One region of the Desulfogranum marinum genome, then DNA from elsewhere that is predicted to be linked to it. Evidence: riboswitches for the same ligand, from Rfam matches in the RefSeq annotation. Region 1 holds a riboswitch; the other holds the start of a gene.
What was found. A riboswitch is a leader RNA that binds a small molecule or an ion and turns the genes downstream of it on or off. The one in region 1 is predicted to bind thiamine pyrophosphate.
Positions count from the first base shown of each region.

Region 2: it holds a riboswitch for thiamine pyrophosphate, as region 1 does, so the genes downstream of both, ACHZCY_RS04465 (NRAMP family divalent metal transporter) here and thiS (sulfur carrier protein ThiS) in region 1, are expected to answer to the same signal.

Region 1 is NZ_CAXXRO010000002.1:416,122-427,959, forward strand. It holds gene recD2 (SF1B family DNA helicase RecD2) at 1-909, opposite strand, end outside; gene ACHZCY_RS02605 (NifU family protein) at 1,104-1,343, shown strand; gene ACHZCY_RS02610 (cell wall hydrolase) at 1,350-1,715, shown strand; gene ACHZCY_RS02615 (GNAT family N-acetyltransferase) at 1,780-2,295, opposite strand; gene ACHZCY_RS02620 (LysE family translocator) at 2,434-3,057, opposite strand; gene ACHZCY_RS02625 (Fur family transcriptional regulator) at 3,371-3,826, shown strand; gene mce (methylmalonyl-CoA epimerase) at 4,225-4,629, shown strand; gene prxU (thioredoxin-dependent peroxiredoxin) at 4,785-5,504, shown strand; gene ACHZCY_RS02640 (class I SAM-dependent methyltransferase) at 5,571-6,224, opposite strand; TPP riboswitch at 6,650-6,748, shown strand; gene thiS (sulfur carrier protein ThiS) at 6,838-7,035, shown strand; gene ACHZCY_RS02650 (thiazole synthase) at 7,039-7,809, shown strand; gene thiH (2-iminoacetate synthase ThiH) at 7,858-8,967, shown strand; gene thiF (sulfur carrier protein ThiS adenylyltransferase ThiF) at 8,964-9,497, shown strand; gene thiE (thiamine phosphate synthase) at 9,494-10,138, shown strand; gene thiC (phosphomethylpyrimidine synthase ThiC) at 10,185-11,474, shown strand; gene katG (catalase/peroxidase HPI) at 11,676-11,838, opposite strand, start outside.
Region 2 is NZ_CAXXRO010000002.1:818,104-829,941, forward strand. It holds gene ACHZCY_RS04405 (hypothetical protein) at 1-213, opposite strand, end outside; gene ACHZCY_RS04410 (ketopantoate reductase family protein) at 238-393, opposite strand; gene ACHZCY_RS04415 (hypothetical protein) at 696-1,001, opposite strand; gene ACHZCY_RS04420 (trypsin-like serine peptidase) at 1,123-2,082, opposite strand; gene ACHZCY_RS04425 (NifB/NifX family molybdenum-iron cluster-binding protein) at 2,554-2,955, opposite strand; gene ACHZCY_RS04430 (FmdB family zinc ribbon protein) at 3,102-3,293, shown strand; gene ACHZCY_RS04435 (hypothetical protein) at 3,591-4,073, opposite strand; gene ACHZCY_RS04440 (YdbL family probable chaperone protein) at 4,323-4,718, opposite strand; gene ACHZCY_RS04445 (hypothetical protein) at 4,715-4,918, opposite strand; gene ACHZCY_RS04450 (PQQ-dependent sugar dehydrogenase) at 5,679-6,818, opposite strand; gene ACHZCY_RS04455 (NAD(P)H-binding protein) at 7,062-7,751, opposite strand; gene ACHZCY_RS04460 (hypothetical protein) at 7,868-8,404, opposite strand; gene ACHZCY_RS04465 (NRAMP family divalent metal transporter) at 8,404-9,666, opposite strand; TPP riboswitch at 9,762-9,863, opposite strand; gene ACHZCY_RS04470 (YkgJ family cysteine cluster protein) at 10,119-10,517, opposite strand; gene ACHZCY_RS04475 (hypothetical protein) at 10,514-10,660, opposite strand; gene ACHZCY_RS04480 (hypothetical protein) at 11,008-11,412, shown strand.

The DNA of each region.
Region 1 (11,838 bases):
GGTTGCGGTATATTCTTCATCATAATAAATCGATTTTGCGTAATAACAGGACGAAAGTTCCTCATTTTCTCCCAGTGCTAAACGACGCACGCGCAATTGGCCTTGATGTTCCATAGCATCCAGGTGCTCAGGAATGACGGCAGCAAGCTCAAGTGTCAGGAGTTTGTTTACCCGTTCCGTGACCTGCTTTTTGGAAAGAAAGCAGTCCCCGGAATCACGCGACGCTGAAAGTACATGCCTGATGGCTGCAATGATTCGAACGTGTGAATTTTCTGCAAATCCCAGAGCAAGCGCTACTTTGTCGGCTGTGAAAAATCCGATACCGTAAAAGTCGATAGCCAAGCGATAAGGGTTCTTCTGGACAATGGAGATTGCTTCATCTCCGTATTGTTTATAGATACGCACGGCAAAAAGAGTTGAAATACCGTAAGACTGAAGAAACATCATCACGTCGCGGATCGCCTTATGTTCAGTCCATGCTTTTTCTATGGACGCAAGCTTTTTAGCGGCGATGCCCGGCACATTCACCAGTTGCTCGATATTATTTTCAAACACTTCCAGAGTATTTTCACCAAAATGACGAACAATTCTTTTTGCGGTCTTAGGCCCGACCCCTTTAATCAGGCCGGAGCCCAAATATTTTTCCACTGCACTGGTGGTGGCTGGTTTGAGTTCAGTGGCAAAAGCAGCCTTGAACTGTTTTCCAAATCGCGGGTGAAGGGTCCACGCGCCCGTAAAGGCCATGGTTGCCCCGGCAAAAACCCTGGTTTGATGGACGGTCACCGTCACCAACTCCCCGTAGGCCTGAAAAGGACTTACCTTGAGCACAGACCACCCATTGGATTCATTGTGGTAGGTGATCCGTTCCACTACCCCTTTGAGTTTTTCTTGAATACGTTCGTGTTGCAAATAGTGCTCTCTTCAGTCCCTGGTTGTCTGTGTGCTGGAATTGTGGTAATATACAGTACTTTTTATTAGAATTAGGTCTTTCTTTAGAAGCTTTCCAGAGGATGATCGATAGGTGCATTCTTTAAGCAAACCACCTATATGGATATCATGATAGAAGTTCATGCTCTATTGAGCAAGTTGTAAAAGGAATATTCATGCATCAACTACAAGGTAAGATACTTGAAGCACTCGACGATATTCGACCTGCCCTGCAAAAGGATGGGGGAGATGTTGAGTTTGTAGATGTGGACTTGGACAATATCGTCACTGTACGCCTCACAGGAGCTTGTCAAAATTGCCCCATGTCCGAGGTAACGTTGAAGGAGGGTATTGAAAAATTTTTAAAGAGCGAGATTCCTGCGATCAAGTCAGTACAGGCAGTAACCAAGGATTAAGGCAAAATGAGTTTTCTAGAAGGATTGCTGTGGCTTACCCTTAATGTGTACCACGAAGCACGAAGTGAGCCTGAAATCGGCCAAATGGCCGTAGCCCATGTAACTCTTAACCGGGCCATAGCAAAGCAAAAAAGTGTGGGCGAGATCGTTACCGCACCCTATCAGTTCAGTTGGACTTTTCAAAAACAGTCCTACCTGCCCACCGAGTTTAAAGCGCTGCAACAAAGTGCCAGTATTGCACTCAAAGCGTTAACTACCCCTGATTTTACACAAGGAGCAACTTTTTACCATCATACCAGGGTTCATCCCCACTGGGCCGATGACATGACCTTTATTGCCCAATACGGATCACATAAGTTTTACAGCAACTGATTATGTGCAAGGCCAGTTATCCTTTTGAATAACTCTATTTTTCGACGATTAAAGGCTCTTTTTGCTATAGTGTTACTTCCCAGAATTCCTGATGAAAATTTTGCCCGTACTTGCTTAACGCTCTAACAGGACCTGCAATGCGGAAGCCTAGATCTGCATATAGTTTTCTCGCATTTGTGAGGCAGCTGTATGTTTCCAGGCGAACCTTTTTTACACCGCCTGTTTCAGCGTGTTGGATTGCAAAGTGCATCAACTCTTTTGCTATGCCTTTTTCTCGGTAGGCAGGGAGAACCAGCAAAAAATTAATAAACGCCACCCTTTCATCGACCTTGGAGATGGCAAGTGATCCTGCGTTGTTACTGTTGATTTCCTTGAGCCAGATACGTGTAAATGGATCATCTCTATCGCAAATTGAAACTGCTTTACGGCTAATGTCTATTTCAAAATGCACATCAAAATGAAATTCTTGCGCATAAAGCAAACCATGTTGTGATATAATCCAGCCAATATCCCTTGGGCTGATCGGTCTGATCTGTCCTGTTGCACCCGTTGTTTGAGTATTCTTACATGATCTGTTCATCGCTGATCTTCTGTGCCGTCAGCCTTGATATGTGTTAGCTGCTTGTAGGTTGTCAAAATCCAAGAGCCTGTCGTTTGGTTCTTCTGCCGTGGAAGTGAGCTTGTGGGTGTTTCACCAGTAGAGCAGTACCCCTCTCTTTTATTTTTCATACAATAAAGCAACTCCAAACCCCATAAAGACTCCACCTGTGATTTTTTGGAATATTTTCATTGATTTTTCACCGCATAAATAAATTGCAGCCTTTGCAGAGAGTAACGCATAACTTGTTAGAATAAAAAAAGATATGCCTTCGATGGTAAGGATGAGTATAGTAAATTGCGGGATAAACGATCTGCCAGCGTCTATGAATTGTGGAAACAGGGCTGTAAAAAAAACGATAGCTTTAGGGTTGCTTATGCCAACCCAAAGTCCTTCCTTGAATACAGAGGAAAATTCTTTGTTGGTTTGCGATGAAGGGGAGAAATTTTTACCTTTTGAAGGCAGTGGAGACCGCCAAGCCCTGACACCGATATAAATTAAATACATGCAGCCAATTATTTTCATTGTGGTAAATAAAGCTGAAGAGGCTAGGATAATAGCACCTAACCCGAAAGCGGAGATTGTTGCCATAACGACCATGGCAATGAAATTGCCTAAAATGCCCGCAACAGATATTTTAACCCCATATTTAATAGTGTTTTTGATTGTTAAAACAACTGCAGGGCCTGGAATGGCAACAATCGTAACCGCCAATATAACGTAAACAAGATATTCATTAATCACTTGGTGTAGATCCTTATGGGTGCAAAACTCGGTGTTTTGAAAATATCCTTGATATTTTCGTCACAAAAAAACTACAATAATGTTAATCGTTCTGGAAGCTTTTTTATTTTCAATACATCGAGGCGCCATGTTTTCTCATGGTTAAAAAACATTGGTTGCAGACCTTTAGAAAATTTCAAAATGCTTAGTTTTCCAGGGTTCATACTACTGAGCCAATTAGGTGAGCTGTAAATCGATTTAGTTTTAATAATTATTATTGACAGGAAAACACTTTTTTGATAATCATTATCAATAACAATAAATTATTAATAAAATGGGAATTGAACAGCACAAAATAGAGCCAGAGAAAAGACTAGAGCAGATGGTAAGGCGACTCAAGGATAATGATCACCGTATCACCCCTCAGAGGTATGCTGTTTTAAAAGCCTTGTCCGACAGCAAAGACCATCCTTCAGCAGAAAGCATCTATGAAACACTTGTTGCTCATTACCCAACCATGAGCTTGGCGACAGTGTACAAGACGCTGAATCTGCTCAAACAAAAAGGTGAAGTGCTTGAATTAGAGTTTAGTGAATTAGGTAACCGCTACGACGCAAATAAACCCTATCCCCACCCGCATGTTATCTGCACGGAATGCGGGAAGATTGTTGATCCATCAATGTTTGATTTAAAAGAAATAACAGAAAAGATGATGCAGGAAACAGGATTTAAAATCGAAAGCCATAGACTTGATTTTTACGGACTTTGTCTTAATTGTCAAAAGAAGTAGTTTTTTTTGCCCTTTTGCGGATAACCGTTATTAGTAGACACCATGTGTCACGTAGTGGCACTTGTCGTAATAGTTTTGGATACCAAATGGCCCGTGAGTGAATTCTCGTTATTATTATTTTCGATAACAATGCTTAAACAGGCATTTAAATCTTTTTTATTGTTAGGTTCTGTAAGATATGATGACCCTGGAGCATAGCAAATTATGCTTACCAGCAATAGTGTTAAAGTATAGATCCGATATGGAAACAGGGGTGCTAAGGCGATGAGTATTAACGTGGATGAACTTGCGCAAACTCTGTGCTTCATCCTATACCACCAACTGATTATTGGTTAAACCATCGTTCCTTCCTGGGTAGCGACAGCGTCTGGATGGAACAACAAACAGAGAGGTTCACAATGAAAATTCTTAAAATTAATCATCTTGGTATTGCCGTTAATAGCATTAATGAGGGAAAGAAATTTTGGACTGACGTTTTAGGCCTTGAATTCGAAGGAGCAGAAACGGTTGAAGAACAAAAAGTCACCACAGCATTTTTTCCTGTTGGCGAAAGTGAAATTGAACTGTTGGAGTCAACTTCTCCCGATGGACCAGTAGCCAAGTTTATAGAGAAGAAAGGTGCTGGTTTTCAACATGTTGCTTTTCAAGTGGAAGATATTGCTGCCGCCCTGGACGAATTAAAAGAAAAGGGTGTTAAGCTCATCGATCAAACGCCACGAATTGGCGCAGGAGGAGCAAAGATAGCATTTCTTCATCCTAAAGCTACCGGCGGCATTCTTGTTGAACTCTGTGAAAGAGGATAGCAAGAGCAATGCTCTTTTAAAATGTGATCATGATATTGCAGTACCCGTGATTCCGGTTCACTGTGAGTGTTAGTGGTAGTCTTTTTTTGAGTAGGAAGTCTCAGCAGGAATAAGCAGTGCACCACATGCATGTAACCTTTACCTAGGAGAATAGTATGGCAGAAGAAGCTGAAGTTGGATGCGCACGGCCAACCGGTGGCCCAGTGGGTGAAGAGCAAGTTGAAACGCAAGAACAACAACAAGTACAGCCAAGGGAGGAACGTTCAATGGTAATGGTCGGTCAAAAGGCCCCTGATTTTGTTGCCCCAGGGTATCAAAAAGGTAAATTTGTTAATGTGAAGCTCTCGGATTATCTTGGCAAATGGGTGGTCCTTTGCTTTTATCCGGGCGATTTTACCTTCGTCTGAGCTACTGAAATTTCAGCGGTCGCTGAAAAATATCCAACTTTCCAAGAGCTTGGTGTAGAGGTCCTTTCCATGTCCATCGATTCCATGTTTGTTCATAAAATGTGGGATGATAACGAATTATCAAAAATGGTCGACGGAGGAGTGCCCTTTCCGATGTTGTCGGATGCGGGTGGCAAGGTGGGAAAAATATTTGGTGTGTTCGATGAAACAGCTGGTGTAGAAGCCCGTGGCCGTTTTCTCATCGACCCAGACGGCGTTATTCAGGGATTTGAAGTGCTGACGCCACCTGTAGGCAGAAATGTAAGTGAAACTATCCGTCAGATACAAGCTTTCCAACTTATTCGCGAAACTAAAGGTGCCGAGGCAACGCCTTCCGGCTGGAAACCCGGTAAGAAAACCTTAAAACCAGGTCCTGAATTAGTAGGTAACGTGTGGAAAGAGTGGAACACAAGTATGGCTTTTGATTGATCAACTACTCTCCTAAAAATAAAGTCGGACATTCCTGCTCCGGCTTTATTTACTTTTTTTATGTAGTTACAACTTGTTGAGCAAAATTACATCATTGCCGAAAAAGCTTACTTTGGCGCTGAAACGTTTTGCAATGTACTCAAAAGAAGAGCGGTTATAAAAACAAATATGTGTCAGGTCGCGGATATAGTGCCAACTCTGAAAAGCCTGTTTGTCGATTACCATCTTCGTCATAATACCCAGCCAGCCGTGTTGTTTTAGTACCTGAAACAATGAGGTAAACGTCGCGCTGGGGTTGTGTAGATGTTCCACGACTTCTGTGGCACATATAAAATCATACGACTTAAAAAAAAGAGAAGGATCATCGTAGTAAAAAGGGTCATATAAATCGACTTGGTGGCCTTGCTCCTCTAGAATGTACGAAAGAGTTGGACCTGGGCCGCAACCAAAATCCAACCCCTTTTGTTTTGTGTTGAGCCGTTTTAATAACGGATTGGTCAATCTCGATAAAAAAATTCGATACCCTTCATCAGATGGAAAATTCTGGTGCAAATCATAGATCGCTTTTTCATTAGCGGAATTAAGCCAGTAAAATTGAGGGACGAAAACGAGTTCACAGTCTGAACAACGCAGGTATTTTCTTGTGGTATCTTGGTAAAATAGGCTGCAGGTTTTACAGCCGCATAAAGGGCAAATGTGGGCGTTGAGTTGGTTTTTCATCAATATCGATTCTTCTTTTTATGACTGCATTTAGGATTTTATTTACTCAGCTCTTAGCCTTTATAGCAAACCAGCACGCCTTTTTTCTTAAAATGGCTATACGCTTGAGTTGCCTATCATATTTAATCCATCCTTTGGCTGGAAATCTCGGCAGTTGCATAAGTGCATCGTTTCTTTTCTGGATTATAAGATGTATGTAGTTTTTGATGTAGCTATATCTCTCCTTTCATGCAGTCCTAGAACAATGCATTCCCTTACCATTCTGATTATGCTTTTCAATTATTTACTTTTGTCTTGCAACATTAACTGTTCTTTCTAAAGCACTGAAATAATGTTTTTAATTTTGTTCTTTTATAGTTAAAAAGTATCTCTTCTTGTAATGTTATTATCTTGTTGACAAAACCAAAAGGCTCCTTTATACAAGAAGCCATCGCTAGGGGTGCTGTCTCTGCTGAGAGGAATTTATCCAACCCTTACAACCTGATCCGGGTAATACCGGCGAAGGGAAGCGGCTTATAACGAATTTACAAAATTATTTTATAATTTTTTTATTTTTTCAAGCCACTTACCCTAATTGGGGTAAGTGGCTTTTTTCGTTTTAAGGGGTGAAATTATGCAGTTTTCTATCAATGGAAAAATTGAAACCAGTAATGCGAGCACTATTGATGAACTGGTGAAAGAGCTAGGACTCGATTCCAATTCGTTGGTTGTTGAACACAATGATCAAATAATTCGACAGGAACAGTGGCCAGCAACAAAGCTTCAGGAAGGTGATGGACTGGAACTGCTTAATTTTGTCGGTGGAGGGTGAACCATGGTGGAACAAGGGCTAAAAATCGGCAATAAAACCTTTACAAATCGTCTCTTTACCGGAACCGGAAAATTTTCGACAAACGCGCAGATCCCTGAGATGCTTGAGGCCAGTGGTTCCCAGATGATCACCGTAGCCTTGAGGCGGATAGATTTCGGGTCAAAAACAGAAAACATCCTTGATTTCATTCCTGATAACGTCATTCTTCTTCCCAATACCTCGGGTGCGAGAACCGCAGAAGAGGCAGTACGGGTAGCCCGAATAGCAAGGGAGGCCGGCTGTGGTGAATTTGTCAAAATTGAGGTGATCACCGACTCCAAATACCTGATGCCGGATAATTACGAGACGCTCAAAGCTACGGAGTTGCTGGCTAAGGAAGGATTTGTTGTACTGCCTTATGTCCTTCCCGACTTACCCCTTGCCAAACGGCTTGAGTCCGCAGGTGCTGCTGCAGTCATGCCGCTTGGTGCACCGATTGGTACAAACCGTGGCCTGGAAACAAAACCGCTAATCGCGATGCTGATTGAAAACTGCACCGTCCCGGTAGTTGTTGATGCGGGGATAGGGATGCCTTCTCAGGCCGCGGCAGCAATGGAGATGGGTGCAGATGCGGTGCTTGTAAATACTGCTATTGCTACTGCAAACGATCCGAAAACAATGGGAAACGCTTTTGATTTGGCAGTTCGTGCTGGCCGAGCTGCTTACCTGGCAGAGGCCTCGGGTACGAGTACAACAGCTCGGGCATCCTCGCCATTGACAGGGTTCCTAAATTGATGAGGCTATTTTTACTATGTACTCATTTCCCTTTGACAGGAGTGAACCATGTCCTTCTCTCAAATAGTTGAGCAGTATAAAGAATTTCCTTTTCCAGATTTTTTTGCCCAGGTCACGGATGAAGAGATAGAGCGTATCGTTGCCAAAGATTCAATCCAACCCATGGATTTTCTTGCCCTGCTCAGCCCCAAAGCGGCTGAACATTTAGAGCTGATAGCTCACAAGGCGCAACGTCTGACAGTACAGTACTTTGGTAAAACTATTCAGTTGTTTACCCCGCTTTACATATCTAACTTTTGCTCTAACCAATGCATTTATTGCGGTTTTAATAAAACTAATCATATTGTCCGTCGCAAACTGTCTATTCAAGAAATCGAGAAAGAGGCCCAGTCTATTGCTGCAACAGGATTGCAGCATTTACTGCTGCTTACCGGTGAATCAAAACATGCGACCCCCATGGATTATTTGGTTGAAGCCGTTACCTGCCTTAAAAAATATTTTGCATCGGTTTCAATAGAAATTTTTCCAATGGATGTTGATGAATACAGGCAGTTGAATCAGGCAGGGGTGGATGGGCTTACTATTTTTCAGGAAACCTATGACCAAGCGATTTATGCTGAGGTCCATTTGGCAGGAAAGAAAAGAGACTACCATTTCAGGCTCGATGGGCCTGAACGGGGAGCAAAAGCTGGTTTCAGATCTGTCAATATCGGTGCCTTGCTGGGTCTAGGAGAAAAGCGGAGTGAGTTTTTCTTTACCGGTTTGCACGCAGCTTACTTGGATGAAAACTATCTTGATACTGAAATTTCCGTATCCCTCCCCCGCTTTAACGAAGCTGAGTGTGATTTTACTCCTAAGTATCCTGTTAACGACAAGACCTTTGTCCAGTTTTTGCTCGCATTACGGCTTTTTCAACCACGCGCTGGCATCACTGTTTCCACTCGGGAAAATCAGCTTATGCGTGATAATTTAATCCAGCTTGGCGCCACTCGCCTTTCAGCCGGGGTATGTACCAGCGTTGGTGGTTATACGCAAAACGAAGAGACCGATACCCCACAGTTTGAAATTACAGACACGCGGAGTGTGTGCCAGGTCGCAGATGCTATTGCTGCCCATGGTTACCAGCCTGTTTACAAAGACTGGGACGCAAGTCTATGAAGATCGGGATAGCTGGTGCTGGCGGGATTGGGTCCAATGTTGCGGTGAACCTCGTTCGTAGCGGCATCACTGCATTGAAAATTATTGATTTTGATCGGGTTGAATCGTCCAATCTGGATAGGCAATTTTATTTTGCTGATCAGGTTGGAAAAATGAAGGTCGATATGCTGCGTTACAACCTGATGCGCATCAATCCTGACGTCGAAATTGAAATAAGCACTGAACGCATTACACCTTCCAATATTGATCAGCTTTTTATTCACTGCGACACCATTGTCGAAGGGCTGGACAAAAAAACTGACAAAAAATTGGTGCTTGAACATTTCGGGCAAAGCAAACGGTTGGTTATTTCTGCAAGCGGTATTGCCGGGAGCGATATTGCAACCATCCAGGTCAAAAAAATTGGCAACACACATGTTGTTGGCGATTTTATCACTGACTGCTGTCACGCAACTCTGTATGCCCACAAAGTTATTACAGTGGCTGCCGGCATGACAGCGGTCCTTCTTTCTTCTTGGAAAAGGCAATGACAAATAGAAACTTACTTCTTCCCTCAGGAATTTACGGCATTACAGCAGAAAAGTTTTCCTGTGGCCGTTCCAATATTCAGGTTGTTGAGGAGATGATCAAGGGCGGCATTAAAGTTATACAGTACCGAGAGAAAAGACACCTGAAAGATTATTGTGACATTTTATCAGAATGCCAGACGATCAGAGAAATGACCCGGGAGCATGAGGTGACCTTTATCATCAACGATTTTGTCGACATTGCCCTCCTGGTAGATGCCGATGGCGTCCATGTGGGCCAAGAAGATTTACCAGTGGATGCGGTTCGTCGTCTGCTCGGACCTGACAAAATTATCGGATTGTCGACCCATTCCCCTGAACAAATGCACAAGGCTCAAGAGGTGGGGGCAGATTATATCGGGGTCGGTCCGATTTATGCCACTCAGACCAAGGAAAATGTCTGCGCACCTACCGGGTTCGACTATTTGGAATATGTAGTGGAAAATGTCGCCATTCCCTTTGTCGCCATCGGCGGCATTAAACAACACAATATTGATGAGGTAGTAAAACGCGGTGCTCAGTCAATCTGTTTGGTAACAGAGATTGTCGGTGCAGACAATATTACCCAGACTGTGAAAAACTTAAACAATGCCTTTTCGGCCTGATGTATTTATCAAAAACGAGAAACATATACCTTTCGGAGTGAAAAAAATGACCACATACACAACCCAGATGGATGCAGCCAGGCAGGGTATTGTCACCAAGCAGATGCAGGACGTATTGGCTAGCGAAGCGATTACAGAAAGCGATCTTTTGACCAAAATGGCCAACGGTCATATCGTTATACCTGCCAATGTGAACCACACCAACCTTATTGGTTGTGGTATCGGCAGTGGGCTGCGGACGAAAATTAACGTCAATCTAGGTGTGTCTGAAGATTGCTGCGATGTTGAAGCCGAGCTGACGAAAGTTCATCGCTCGGTGGAACTCAAAGCAGACGCTATTATGGATTTAAGTACCTTCGGCGATACCCAGACGTTTCGTAAACGAACTATAGAAGTTTGCCCAGCTATGATTGGGACTGTACCGGTATATGATGCTGTAGCCCGTTATGGAAAAAATGTTGGTGCCATTACTGTAGATGATTTTTTTGATGTCGTTAAAATGCATGCAGAAGACGGGGTGGATTTTTTAACTATTCATGCCGGGCTGAATCGCACTGCTGTAGAGCGGTTGAAAAACAACCCACGTCTCACCCACGTAGTCAGTCGCGGCGGCTCGTTATTGTTGCATTGGATGGATGTTAATGATGCGGAAAATCCATTTTTTGAACACTATGATCGTTTGCTTGAAATGTGCAGAAAGTACGATGTGACCCTCAGCCTTGGAGACGGCCTGCGCCCCGGAAGCTTAAATGATGCTACCGATGCTGCTCAGATACAGGAATTGATTGTCTTGGGTGAGCTGACCAAACGATCATGGGAGGCCGATGTGCAGGTAATGATCGAAGGTCCTGGCCATGTACCGCTCAACGAGGTGGTTTCTAATATGCAGATCGAAAAAAAACTCTGCCATGGAGCGCCTTTTTATGTCCTTGGGCCCATTGTCACCGATATCGCCCCCGGTTACGATCACATCACTTCTGCCATTGGCGGAGCGCTGGCTGCAACCTATGGTGCAGACTTTTTGTGTTATGTTACTCCAGCAGAGCACCTGCGCCTGCCCGATCAGGACGACATGAAGGAAGGCATTATTGCCACTCGTATTGCTGCCCATGCCGCAGACGTAGCTAAAGGCATCCCCAATGCCATTGACTGGGATAACAAAATGAGCCATGCCCGAAAACAACTGGACTGGGAAAAGATGTTTGATCTTGCCATTGATCCTGAAAAGGCACGTGCCTATCGTGCCTCTTCCCAGCCTATTGATAAAGATGTGTGCACCATGTGCGGCGATCTTTGTGCGGTCAAGCGCAGTCGTGAAATACTGGAGAAGGTATAGACTTAATATACTGCATTATGTAGGCAGGATAAAGCCACGTTATTTTGTTGAAAAGTGATGCTGCCGTAGATGTCTATTCTAAGCCATAAGAAAAGCGCAACATTTCGAGGTAGCAGAAATGTTGCGCTCAAAATAAATATAGGCTTTAGGAACTAATCCCTATTCGTTCCGTTGCTATTATGCTTTATTGTTTACCTTCATCTATGCAAGATCGAAACGATCTGCGTTCATAACTTTGGCCCATGCTGCGACAAAGTCCTGAACAAACTTTTCCTTGTTGTCATCTTGTGCATAGATTTCAGCATAAGCTCTGAGAATAGAGTTAGAACCAAATACAAGATCCACTCTCGTTGCCGTCCACTTA
Region 2 (11,838 bases), 400 kb from region 1:
AATCCCTCCACCCGCACCAGGGAAGCCGAAAAGCACCTTCTCGGCCGGTAGGTGCTTCACATACTCATCAAAGCCCAAGGAGTTATTGCCCATGAAAAGGACATTCTTGAAGCCATGGCCGGCTTCAAGAATGTTAAAGACCGGAAGGAGTTTGTTCTTTCTAACAAGGACGATTACCAGGTCGTACTCATCCTCAGGCTGCAGTTCATTCACCACCTTGACGGCCGATCGATCTTTTTACCCCGTAATTTCATTTATCAATACCAGACCGTTTTCCTTGAGCCAATGATGCCGCTCCTCGCGGGCAAGGACAGTCACATCTCCACCTTGCTCGTAAAGCAAGTGTGCATAGACAGAACCCAAAGGCCTTGCGCCAGAAAATAGAACTTTCATCAGCAATCCTCTGCCTCATTTGGACCGAACGCTGCTAATCCGCACTCCTCCTGAACATTTTATCATTTCATAAAAAAAAATATAAATTTCAAACGTAACTTGTTCAGCGAAGATCTAAAAGCCGTCAATCTACCCCGAACGGTAACTGTTAAGCAGCACCACAGCTTTGTAGAGTAGATAAGCGCGCATCCACCAATCCAAGTATCGGATTCAGCGTGGATGCGCTGCGCTTATCCACCCTACTTGCCCCACGGATTACCGGTGATAACGCGGTAGCGGTAAACGATTATATAACTTGACCGTCAGCGTATTTTTTTGATGTATACGGCGTGGCATTTGCCGGAACCTGCCTGGTCGCGTTCAATACGAATCTCGATGCGATCACCCGGTGAGAGCTCTCCCGGTGACAAGGGTATCCCCTCTGACTCGACCATTGCATCTGCAGCAAGCTCAATCATCATGTCTGTATCGCCGATAGAGAGCCTGAGCTGCAGCGGCCAGCTTTCCATGATGTCTGTGATTGTCGCTGTCGTCCATCCGGGCGACGACGGCAGTACAGGTGGAGGGGGGGAATCGCTACTGATTACAGCGTTATCATCACTACCCATTGTTTACTACTCCTTACGTCCCTTGTGGTCACCTCATATGCACCGCTGTTGCTGCCGCAGCCTGCATCGAGGAACGCATAGGCAATACGGCCCAGCGTTCCATAATGCAGCCAATAACCAGCTACACGTTTTTCCAATTCTTCATGTTGTTAAAAACCGGTTTGGTGATCCTGGTTGATTTGTTGGGACAGCCACCATAAGCATGAATACCGATGGCGTGCCTTTTGCCGTCACGATATCGCCAGGTAGGGCTGCCGCTTTGGCCGCCGAAGGTATCGAGCATGTAATGGAGACGCCGGGCCTCTACCTTGCTGATTCTTCCTGCGTTATACCACTGGGTTCCAAAAGGTTTATCTCCTGCATATCCGGAATTGTTGGCCAGCAGGTTGCGGAGGGATGCTGCAGATAAATTTGCAAAACCAAACCAACCTACGCGGCGCCCAAGAGTATCATTAGGGAGAATGATGCAGCCATAATCATGGGTGGATTTCTTACTTTTTGTCCAACCAGTGACACTCCTGAATGAAGTACCTATCTGGGAGCCGTACGGTTTGACGGTGCCGTTCATACCTGGGATTACCTCAATCTTTTTTGCCCAACCGCCCCTGGTATGACTGTAAACACAGTGCCCAGCCGTCATGACCGTCCTCGGGCCAATGAACCAACCTGTACAACCGGACCTGCTGCCGCCGGCAGTGGTAATGATGAGCTTACAGATCATTCGCCATGGTATGGAAGTGGTTCCGGAAATTTTTTTACGATCATCCCTGCCACAGACAGATTCAGGCTGGTCATAGGTTTCATCGCAGGCCGGAGGAACCGTGGCAAGATCGATGGCTTCGCCCTCGTCCAGTATGGTAAAGCCCTCGGTGAGTGCATACGAGCCGTCGAACTCTGCTACATTTTCCAAACTGCCGCCGCCATGGGTACCGACATCAAACCCGTCTTCTTCAAAATCATCTTCAGATTCAGGCTTATAGGCCGCTGTGGTTGCTGCGCTACCTTCACTTGAATCCTCGGTATGCAATTCGAGCTCTTCCTCATCCCAATCATTTGATGAAACACTTTCATAATCAGACATGGTTGTTTCTCCTGTTATTGTTTTGGTGATGGTGATTGACGCATCAGGCAGTGCAGTGCTTCTCCTCAGCAGATGGGTGCAGTATTTTCCCTGCACACTATCAAAGATAAATCTGCAGATGCTGTGCCATGGCTTTTGAAAACCAGAATCCATGCTAAGTGGCTAGATTGTGTAAGAAATAAAAAGAGGAACCAGGAGAGAGGCAACTACTGATGGTTGATATGCACCAATAGTGGTGGTGCATATCAACCAAAAACATCGGAAAGGTGGCGGGATTTTTCAGGGCAGAGATGGTCTTGGGGATGCAGGCAAGCTATCAACCGGACGGTCTACTTCCATTTATTACTCAATATCAGCACCATAGGAAACAGAAGGCGGTTAATACTTTTCGTCGCAGTTGAAGAGTCGAGAGTGAGGTTAAATTTTACGAGTGTTAATTTCACCCTACTCCCTTTTAACCTCTATCCCACTTTATTGTCCCTGTAGAAAAGTTTTGACAGAGTCGTCGGCAGCACCACCATTATTGACAAATTTAATATTATGAGCAGTTAAGGCTTGTTTCATCTTGTCACCGATGGCTTGAGCAATAATAATGGTGACATTGTTGGCAGACAGTAAGGAGGCAACGGTACGGCTGATACCACCGGCCTGATCCTTGGCCGGATTTTTCATGGCTTCTATAAAATGTCCCTTTTCGTCAAACAGAAGATAATAGGGTGCTCTACCGGTTTCTTCGCTAATAAGGGAATTTTTTTCAGCCCCTGTTGCAGGAACAGCAATCTTCATTGTTTGAGCAGTAACTCCAGGGCTAATAGCCACAAACAATACGACAACAATACTCAGTAAAATTGTTTGTATTGATTGCATGTTCATTATGTTTCTCCTTGTTACCGGCGCGTCTGTCGTAGCATACCTGGGATGAAAAGCTGCCCTATTGATCAACAGCACGAAGGACTTCGTTTTAATATCAAAGTATATTTTGGATGATTATTTTATCTACGAATGAGGGAGTTTTACCCATGCCTATTTTGGAATATACGTGTAAACAATGTGGTAAAGAGTTTGAGAGAGTTGTTTTGTCAGGTAAAGAAAAGGGGATCACTTGTCCTGCATGCAAAAGCAAAGATATAAAGAAAAATATGAGCGCATCCTCTTTTATGGGCGCCAGTATCGGCACCTGTGCAACGTCTTTCCCCAAAGGCCCTTCATGAGCGCAATGAATGAACCTTCAGTTTGAAGGTTAACAAAGTAAACGGGGTCTGACCCGAATGGCGCTTGGCAACTCCATCGGCTTGAGCCGATGAGCGATTTTGCGCCTCGTTTGTCCAGTTGATAGAGCGCAGCTTTTCTCGGGACGACAGGTCGGAATGTGGAGTTCACTAGCGAGCTTAATCGAGTCCGAAGGAAGCATAGCGAAACGTTGTGAAACGGCTGGTTGTACGGTTATTATTTTTCTTATTTATCCATCATTCCATATGAAAATATATAAGAGCAAAAGGGTATGAGATCTACCTCACCTCCATTTCGAGGTCGGCCACAGCCCTTTTTCCTGCTACCAGTACTTTGTCCCTATTGCGATTAAGGTTACCTGCCGCGATGGTCAAGTAGCAGCCATTTTTCAGAATATGAATCCCAGGCGTAGCAATGAATGCATAGTCTCCAATTCCATCAATCATCTCATGATCTGGGAAATTATTTTTGATCATCGAAAAAGTCTCTTTGGCACTTTGCCCTTGAATAATGCTGACTTGTAAAATGCCAAATGAATTGTCATCAGCGGCCTCGTAAAGGCACAATTTCATGTCAGTTGCTTTTTGTTCTCGTAACGTTCCTGCTTTCATCTTTTCTCCCATAATCTCCTCGACTTCCATGTGGGTGATTAAATCACAGGGGTCGACAATTAATGGAGGGTTCGCGAAAGTAACGGTTGCACCAAACAAGACAAATATTACAGAGATTCTCAACACCATAAATGGACTTTTTCCCCTCACAAGAATTCTCCTTTGTCAGATTTTTGTATAACGCCGCAAATCGGCTGTGCTATTTTTTGCGTCAGCAGAATTAACCTTGTTAGTCAGTTTACTAATTAAGAGACTTCATCCACGATAAATCTTTAAAAACGACCCCATAAAGGATGCAAAAAGCACCCAATTTTCCATCAAAAATCCCCAGATCTTCCTGCAACTATATTCTGCATACCCGTCCATTCTCTTATAACAAAGGTTCGATCCCGTCTTCACTCATTTATGATACCAGGATCCATCTTCCCTCTGCAGCCAGGTCCCTGGTTTTGCCTTGTCTACAATTTGTAAAACTCGCCGTTTTTCTACAAGTTCAAGGTTTATTCCATTCTTTTTAGCAATATCGATATACACGTTGCGTCGATCTGAATTTTCAGACTTAATCACATCAACTTTCACCCGCTTGTTTCCTACAAAACTAAGGTATCCTTTGTTGTTTTCACCGACAATGCCTTCAGCTTTGAGTTGATTGATCAAAGGCAATCTAGCCAACATTCTGTCTTTCTCACCACTTGCAAAAAGATTCTCAGTATACGACAGAGCAAATAAAAAAAGACCTATCAAGCTGATTACCCTTAAGTAATTGCACCATACATTGCTGTATCTGCCTCTCATTTTTGCCCTCTTTTTTGTTCCTTAACTGCTGATTCAATATCTGAATTTGCACCTGCTTCATCGATCTCGCTGAAAAAGTCGTCTAAAGCCTTATCGATCTTTACATTGACATCGATTGTAATATGGATTGGTTTCACCTCAATGGGATCAATTTTTACCTGCCTAATTATATTTAGATGAAAGTCCGTATATGCTGCAATATATCCAAGAAAGCCGAGGATCACAGCAAGGATAGCGAGCACATATGAAAAATTGATAATTTTTTTTAAAATTCCAGCACGAACTTGTATTGATTTTGGAATCTCAACTTTATTGATTATTTTTTTCACAATAAAAAAGAAAATAATAGCAACAAGACCGCCGAGGGCTAGTGGGGTTTTGATACTTGCAGCGATTTCAAATATTTTTTCCACTGATTCTCCAAAGCTGTTTTATTTTCTGATTTATTTGAAGCAGTAATGACTATTAAATTCCTGCTCAAATGGACCAAGGACCACCATGCTAATGTCCCCGATATGAGCTGCGAGGACGGTTTGTTAAAGTTATTGCGGTAGCTATAACTTTTGCAAGCCGCCGCAGTCAGCTCTATTGGCTTGATAGGCGGAGCGCTTTTGCGCTTCGGCTGTCAAGTTAATAGAGCGTAGCTCATCTCGGGGACGATAGGTCGGAGCGCGAAGCGGTCCGGCCTATCAGTGTAATACATGGAAAAAGTCCATAATATCTACTTATAACTGGAAAGTTTTTCCAGCTTATCTCATACCAACCAGCTCAACATGGAAAACCTTGTCCACCTTTTATTCCATCCATCCAACTTTCCACGATAACTAATATTGAAATGCGCAAAATGAAAAAAGGATCCTCAAAATTCAACACATGAACACCTCTACTTCTATTGGGTAAACGGTGTGATTACTTTCCCTGAACATCCTGTCCACACCATGCACATTTGTTACCCCATGGTTACTCCTGCGGGGTAAGCCGAAGCAAACGACCACCTTTCTTATCCTCCAGCACCCATATGGCACCTTTGGGTCCTTGCTCAACCTCTCGGATGCGTTTGCCCATGGCAAAACGTTCGACCTCTTCGGCCTGGTCGCCTTCAATCTTGATTCGTACGAGAGATTCTGACCTGAGTCCGCCGAGAAAGGCATTCCCCTGCCAGGCTGGAAAGAGCGAACCATTGTAAATAATCAGTCCTGAGGGAGCAACGGTGGGCACCCAGTAGACCTCTGGTGCATTGAATTCCGGACGCGTGTCATGGTCGGGAATGGGAACACCGTAGTATTGATCGCCCCAGGATACAATTGGCCAACCGTAATTATCTCCACCAACAGTCAGGTTAAATTCATCACCGTGCCTTGGGCCCATTTCGTGTGTCCACAGTCGCCCCTGCCCATCAAAAGCAATACCAAGCAGATTGCGATGCCCCAGGGACCAGAAGGTTTTCGCGAGTTCGCCCTTGTCCTGAAACGGGTTATCTGCGGGCACTGAGCCGTCTGCGTTGAGCCTGATAACTTTGCCCAAGTCTTGGGTCCAGCTTTGGGCCGGCTTCTGTTTTTGCCGTTCACCGGAAGTGATGAATAATTTTCCATCTGGGCTGAATGCCAACCGATGTGAGTAATGCCCACTCCCTGATACTTTCGGTGTCTGCCGCCAGATGACTTCCACGTTTTCCAGTTTTGGCTTGGCAGAAGCAGGACGGAATGTGGCCCGGGCAACGACAGCACCCCTTTTTCCATATGCATCCTCCTCAGCATACGAAAAGTATACCCAGTGGTTCTCCTCGTACTGAGGATGGAGGATTATATCACCCAGACCACCCTGCCCCCCGTAAGCTACTTCAGGTACACCTTCTACGGTTATTGTTGAGCGATCATCCAGGTCGACGAGGAGTAAAGTGCCGGGTTTCTCCGTTACCAGGAGGTTTCCATCAGGTAGAAAGGTCATAGCCCAGGGTTCATTGAATGCGCCAAAACTTTGCGCAAAAAGGGTTGACCCGGCATTGCCGTTGATTGTGGTGTCGGCAGACGCTGCGTAGATTGGGCAGGAAAGGAGGAGCAACAAGAGAGAGAGGTAAGATACTGATCGTAAAAATTGCATAATTGTCTCCACTTGAAAATGACATTGGACACCTGGAGGAACCAGGTTGTCATGTAAGTTCAACAGATTAGACGATACATCTGTCGCTATTTCAAGTCAAACAAAATACAGGATACAGGGGAAATGAACAATTCCAGGTCGGGTGGTGGCTTCTGGTTACAGAAGCAGAGAAGAAGGTGGACGCTCATTATCTTGCGGCGAGGAAAAGGTACCCATAGGGTTGGGGCTTACTTGCCGAAACCACTATTTTTGATCCTTTTGCCTTTTCATTCCTTTTGGTTGGCAAATCATATCCGATTCGTATACATGGACGCCGGACGATGGTTGTTGATGAGCCACCATTACCATAAAGCGAGCAACTGCTTCTGCCTGGACTGGTCGATATTTCCCCAGCGGCCCACGCAAAAACAGTTGCAGCACGGGAGTTAACAGTGTTCCTACTTTCTCTCCCAGGCGGAATTCTTTTCTGGGTCCCAGCAGCAACGATGGTCGAATAATACGTAAGCACGGATACCCCACATGCTTGAGCGCCGTTTCCATCTCCCCCTTCACCCGGCTATAGAATACCTTTGCGTTTTTATCGGCACCCATCGAAGAGATTACCAGAAATTGGATTGCACCTTTTTTTCTCATCAGCTCAGCTATTGTAAGCACCAGAGTAAAGTCTACCTTTCTAAAGGCTTGTTGAGATCCGGCTTTTTTAATCGTGGTTCCCAAACAGCAAAAGACATCATGCACCTCTATCCCTGCCAGCGCAGGCTCCAGGTTATCAAATCCTGCATATACTGTTTTGAGCTTAGGATGGGTCATGGGCTGAGGACTTCTTACAAGAGCAATGACCCCTGCATACGCTGGGTCTTTGAGGAGTGCCTGGAGGCAGTACCCGCCGATAAGTCCGGTTGCCCCCACGATGAGTGCTTTTTTGGTTGCCATGAATTGCCTCTGTTTTGAAAATAAATGCGTTCAACACTGTTCATAGCCATAGAAAACGCTCAACCACCTCCCAAACTACTTGCTCCTCCAAAACGACATTACGAGTAATACTCCTTTTACATACGGATAACTTCATCACTGACGCCCATTAAGGCGTCGGTCAACGTTCTTTCCCGCTTGGTCAGCTCTGAATCTGCAAACGTAATCCCATAGTAGGCGTTAATAATTCGAGTTGAACTTTTTGCCAACGTTTCAAGAAACAGATAATAATTACCGGCTTGGAGATAAAGGGTTGCATCGTTAACAAACAAAATATCCCGTTTCTGCCTAGCAAACTCCGCAAACAATCCTTCTATTTTACGAGCGTTCTCAGCCGCCAGCTCAAGTGTATGCTCCGCATCCCTGCCCATAAGGCGGGGCGCAATAATCTGGGTGGTCAGGTACATAACAGGCGTTCCCGGACCAAGGGGCAGCTTTCCGCCGATCCCTTGAACAGGATCTGGAGACAAATCCAGCACTGCTATCTGCTCACCGTATCCAGCATGGAGGAACTGCTCCAGGACCGTAGTGGTCTTGGTGGTCTTGCCGGAGTTAACATCACCGGCAATCAGGGTCTGCCTGTTAAGATAGTGCTGAATATCGACATCCTGCATTACATAATCCCAAATTGAGTAAGAAGAAACCTGACGGCAAGAAAGGAGGTCACCAGCAAAGTGAGGCCACCCATAAAATTGAGTAAAGCCGAATTCTTGACGGTGCAGCCTGATCGGTTGAGCAGGTAGAGAATAATCGCGATGACCAACGGTGTGCCAGTAAGGCCCAGGGCAAGCATCAATGGGAGCAGGAGGAAAAAGCTGCCCTTGACAAAGGGACCGAGCATACTCACCAAACATCCGGCAAAAACCGCTCCTGCAAAACGCTTATCCTTAACATTCTGTGCCCATCCCATTTTCCCGGAAATGAAATATGCTCCAGCCATAAAGGTGGGAGAAAGGGTGGACAGCGTTGCAGCCCAGAGGCCGATCATGAAAATTTTCATGGCACTGTCCCCTAAAAGAGGCTGCAGAGCCAATGCTGCGTCTGTTGCCCTTTTCACTCCAATTCCATTGGGATGAAGTACGGCTGCAGCTACCAGAAAAATAGCGACACTGTAGAGACCAAAAGCCATCCCCATTGAGGTTACGGTGTCGAATCTTGCCAGGGGCAGGTCTTTAGGTTTCCAATCTCTGGCATTGGTATTGTAGGTATGCATCCCGATAATGGTGATGTGAACCGCACCGCCCATGATAGCCGCCATCATCAGGGCCGCATCAATGCCGCCCGGCAGATTAGGAAGAATTCCCCCCAAGATTCCTGCGGCCGAGAGATCTGCCATAAAAAGGGTCGCCACAAAACATGCCACAACAAAGATAACCAGGATTTTGCAAACTGTTTCAAATTTCCGATATCCTTTGCGCACCAGAAAAAGAGTGATCAGTATGCCGTATACAACTCCCCAGTATGGGGTTTCCAGGCCGGTCACCAGTGAGGTTACGCCTGCAAGGGCGTTCATGAGGAACATGGCGGCCAGCCAGGTGGCCAGGAGTGCGTCAATGGTGAGTATCCATGCCCAGCTTTTGCCTAAGTATTTTTCCGTTGCCTCAATTATGCCCATTCCTTCCAGGATACCGACCCTGGCAGCCAGATACTGTGCGGTGGTGCCGAATACAGCACTCAAGATTACCACCCACAGCATCTTGTAGCCGTATGTTGCTCCGGCAATGGCTACGCTGGCCAGGGTTGCCGGCCCGCAGGCCACGGCACCGATGATCCATGCCGGACCCAACTGACTGATATAATGACCGTATCTTTGTATGACAGAAACGCTTTGCTCCCCACCTTTGGGGGAACGGGTTAGAGCTTCTCCGCTTTTCATGCACAATCTCCTTTTGTATCGGCAACGATTAAAAACAACGAGACTGTCGGGGAAAGGCGGGAAGGCTTTGCAGGAGGCTGGAAAAATTCCGGCGGGGAAAGCGATCTCCGAATTCCCTGCGACAGTATGAACTGTATCAGGTTCGATGAGTATGATCTCAGCCCTGCCACTAGTGCAGAACACCCCAATCGGAACGAGCAAGTACTAATGAGTAATGATAAAAAAAGCAATTTATTTTATTTCCTGATTACGCAAGCTACTCTGCCGATTATTGGCCTAAGCAGCCAGCGGACTGATTGCATGTATTTTTCCACCGGCAGCCTGATCAAAGGCTGCGCTATCTCCTTGGCATACAATCTATGAAAAAAAGGCAACATATCCTTGGATCAGTTGCCTGACGCTGTCCTGAGCAATCCAAAGTATCTCCGGGAGCCAATGAAGCTTTCAGCAGATTAAGAACCGCTCTTAAAACGGTCTGCTATATACTGTTCTATGCGGGGCTGGATAGTTTCCAGCAAATCTTCACGTTCCAGATAGGGACAGGGGCGCTCATACGGAAACTCACGGCACTGTCTGGGGCGGGCAGTGTGAATCATACAGCGGGCATGAAACTTGTTGTTGTTGAGGAAAATACAAGAGCCGTCTTCCCTGACCTTGAAGGTATTTTTTCCTTCCATATACCGTAGCCTAACCGTCCCATCAGTAATGTGAAAATGGCGGGCTATCCGATTGATATCAATGGCATCCAGATAGAGCGTTGACCCTTGCAAACGGTAGCAGCAGTAGCCGGGACAATAATTACAGTAGGTTTTATTTCCGGCAAGACAATAGAGAACTGTGGATTTTTTCATGGACAGGCCTGGGTAGAGGTGAACGCATAGAGCCTGAGGCGACACTCTTTCCAGGCATATATATCCATGATACATACTGCTGAACCTGCTACCCCACAAGCTATTTTGCATTCCCCCACCAGCCACTCTACATAGTGTGCCATTTTTCCTTTTCAGCAACAGGACTTACCGGCTGAGATCTGAAAAAAACAGGTTGTTTTTTCACTCAAGATGCATCCTGACCAGTGCACGCATTTCCTTCTTTTCACCCTTTCATTGCAGTTCTGCAATCATTTATTGCAATACTCCAAACAACCATGCAACGCATAAACTACTGAATATTATACATAAAGCTACAAAAAACTCATTGGCACAGTACGTGCAATGAATAAAACAACTAAAGAAAATTTTTCATGAACTTATTCATGAAGACAATTTAAGGGTAATCATCCGGAATTTAAAACATCCCAGGTGATTATACTGACTAATTACAAAAGATTGGAGACGCGTCATGAGTCAATGGTTAATTTTTCTTGCAATCATCCCCCTGTCAAGCATACAACTTACAAAGCACTTCCAAGTTAAGCACAGATGGTTGATTAATGGTATCGCTTTTGGACTAGTCGTTGCTCCGGTAAGTCTCGGTTTATTACAAATGACGTATATTCCTTTGATCGGAAAGTTGCTGGGATTAATAGGACTTATAGCCAATTTAACACATGGATCAATAGGCTTTTTATGCTTGCTCGGCAGCGGAGTACTTGAACTTAATTCAGTTATCAGTGCGCCTCAATTAGTTATGATCAATATTGTAAATGCAGTTCTGTTTGCCCATTGCTATGGATTGATCGGATATTCTATTGATAAGAAGCTGGAAACAGAAACAGGAGCAAGCGGCCATATGATGCCGGTTTAATACAGTAAAAAATACAATCTGTTACACAACGAACAATAAACACTTTCTTTTTCACCTTACTTTTCCCCAGGCAGTTTTGCTGATTGCATCTGCAACAGTAAAACTGCCTTTTTCCGCACAATCATCCTGATTTTTCCTACACATTATTCTGTGCCGTCCCGGATTCAAGATTACGTCAATGCTATAAACAACTACACACCCCCTTTGTGTTGAACATACAGTCAGCAACTATCAACCTGCTACCTTGCTGCCACCATACCCTGACAACTTTATGAAGAGGCTGTGCATTTTACCTCTGCACATCTTGAATAACAGCTTTCTCTCCTAATCTCGATATGCTCAAAATTATATCCTCGGAGCTGAGCTACTACTCCACTATTTCAGCTTACCTACACGACTTGCAATGATTGCATTTTTGCAAGCATT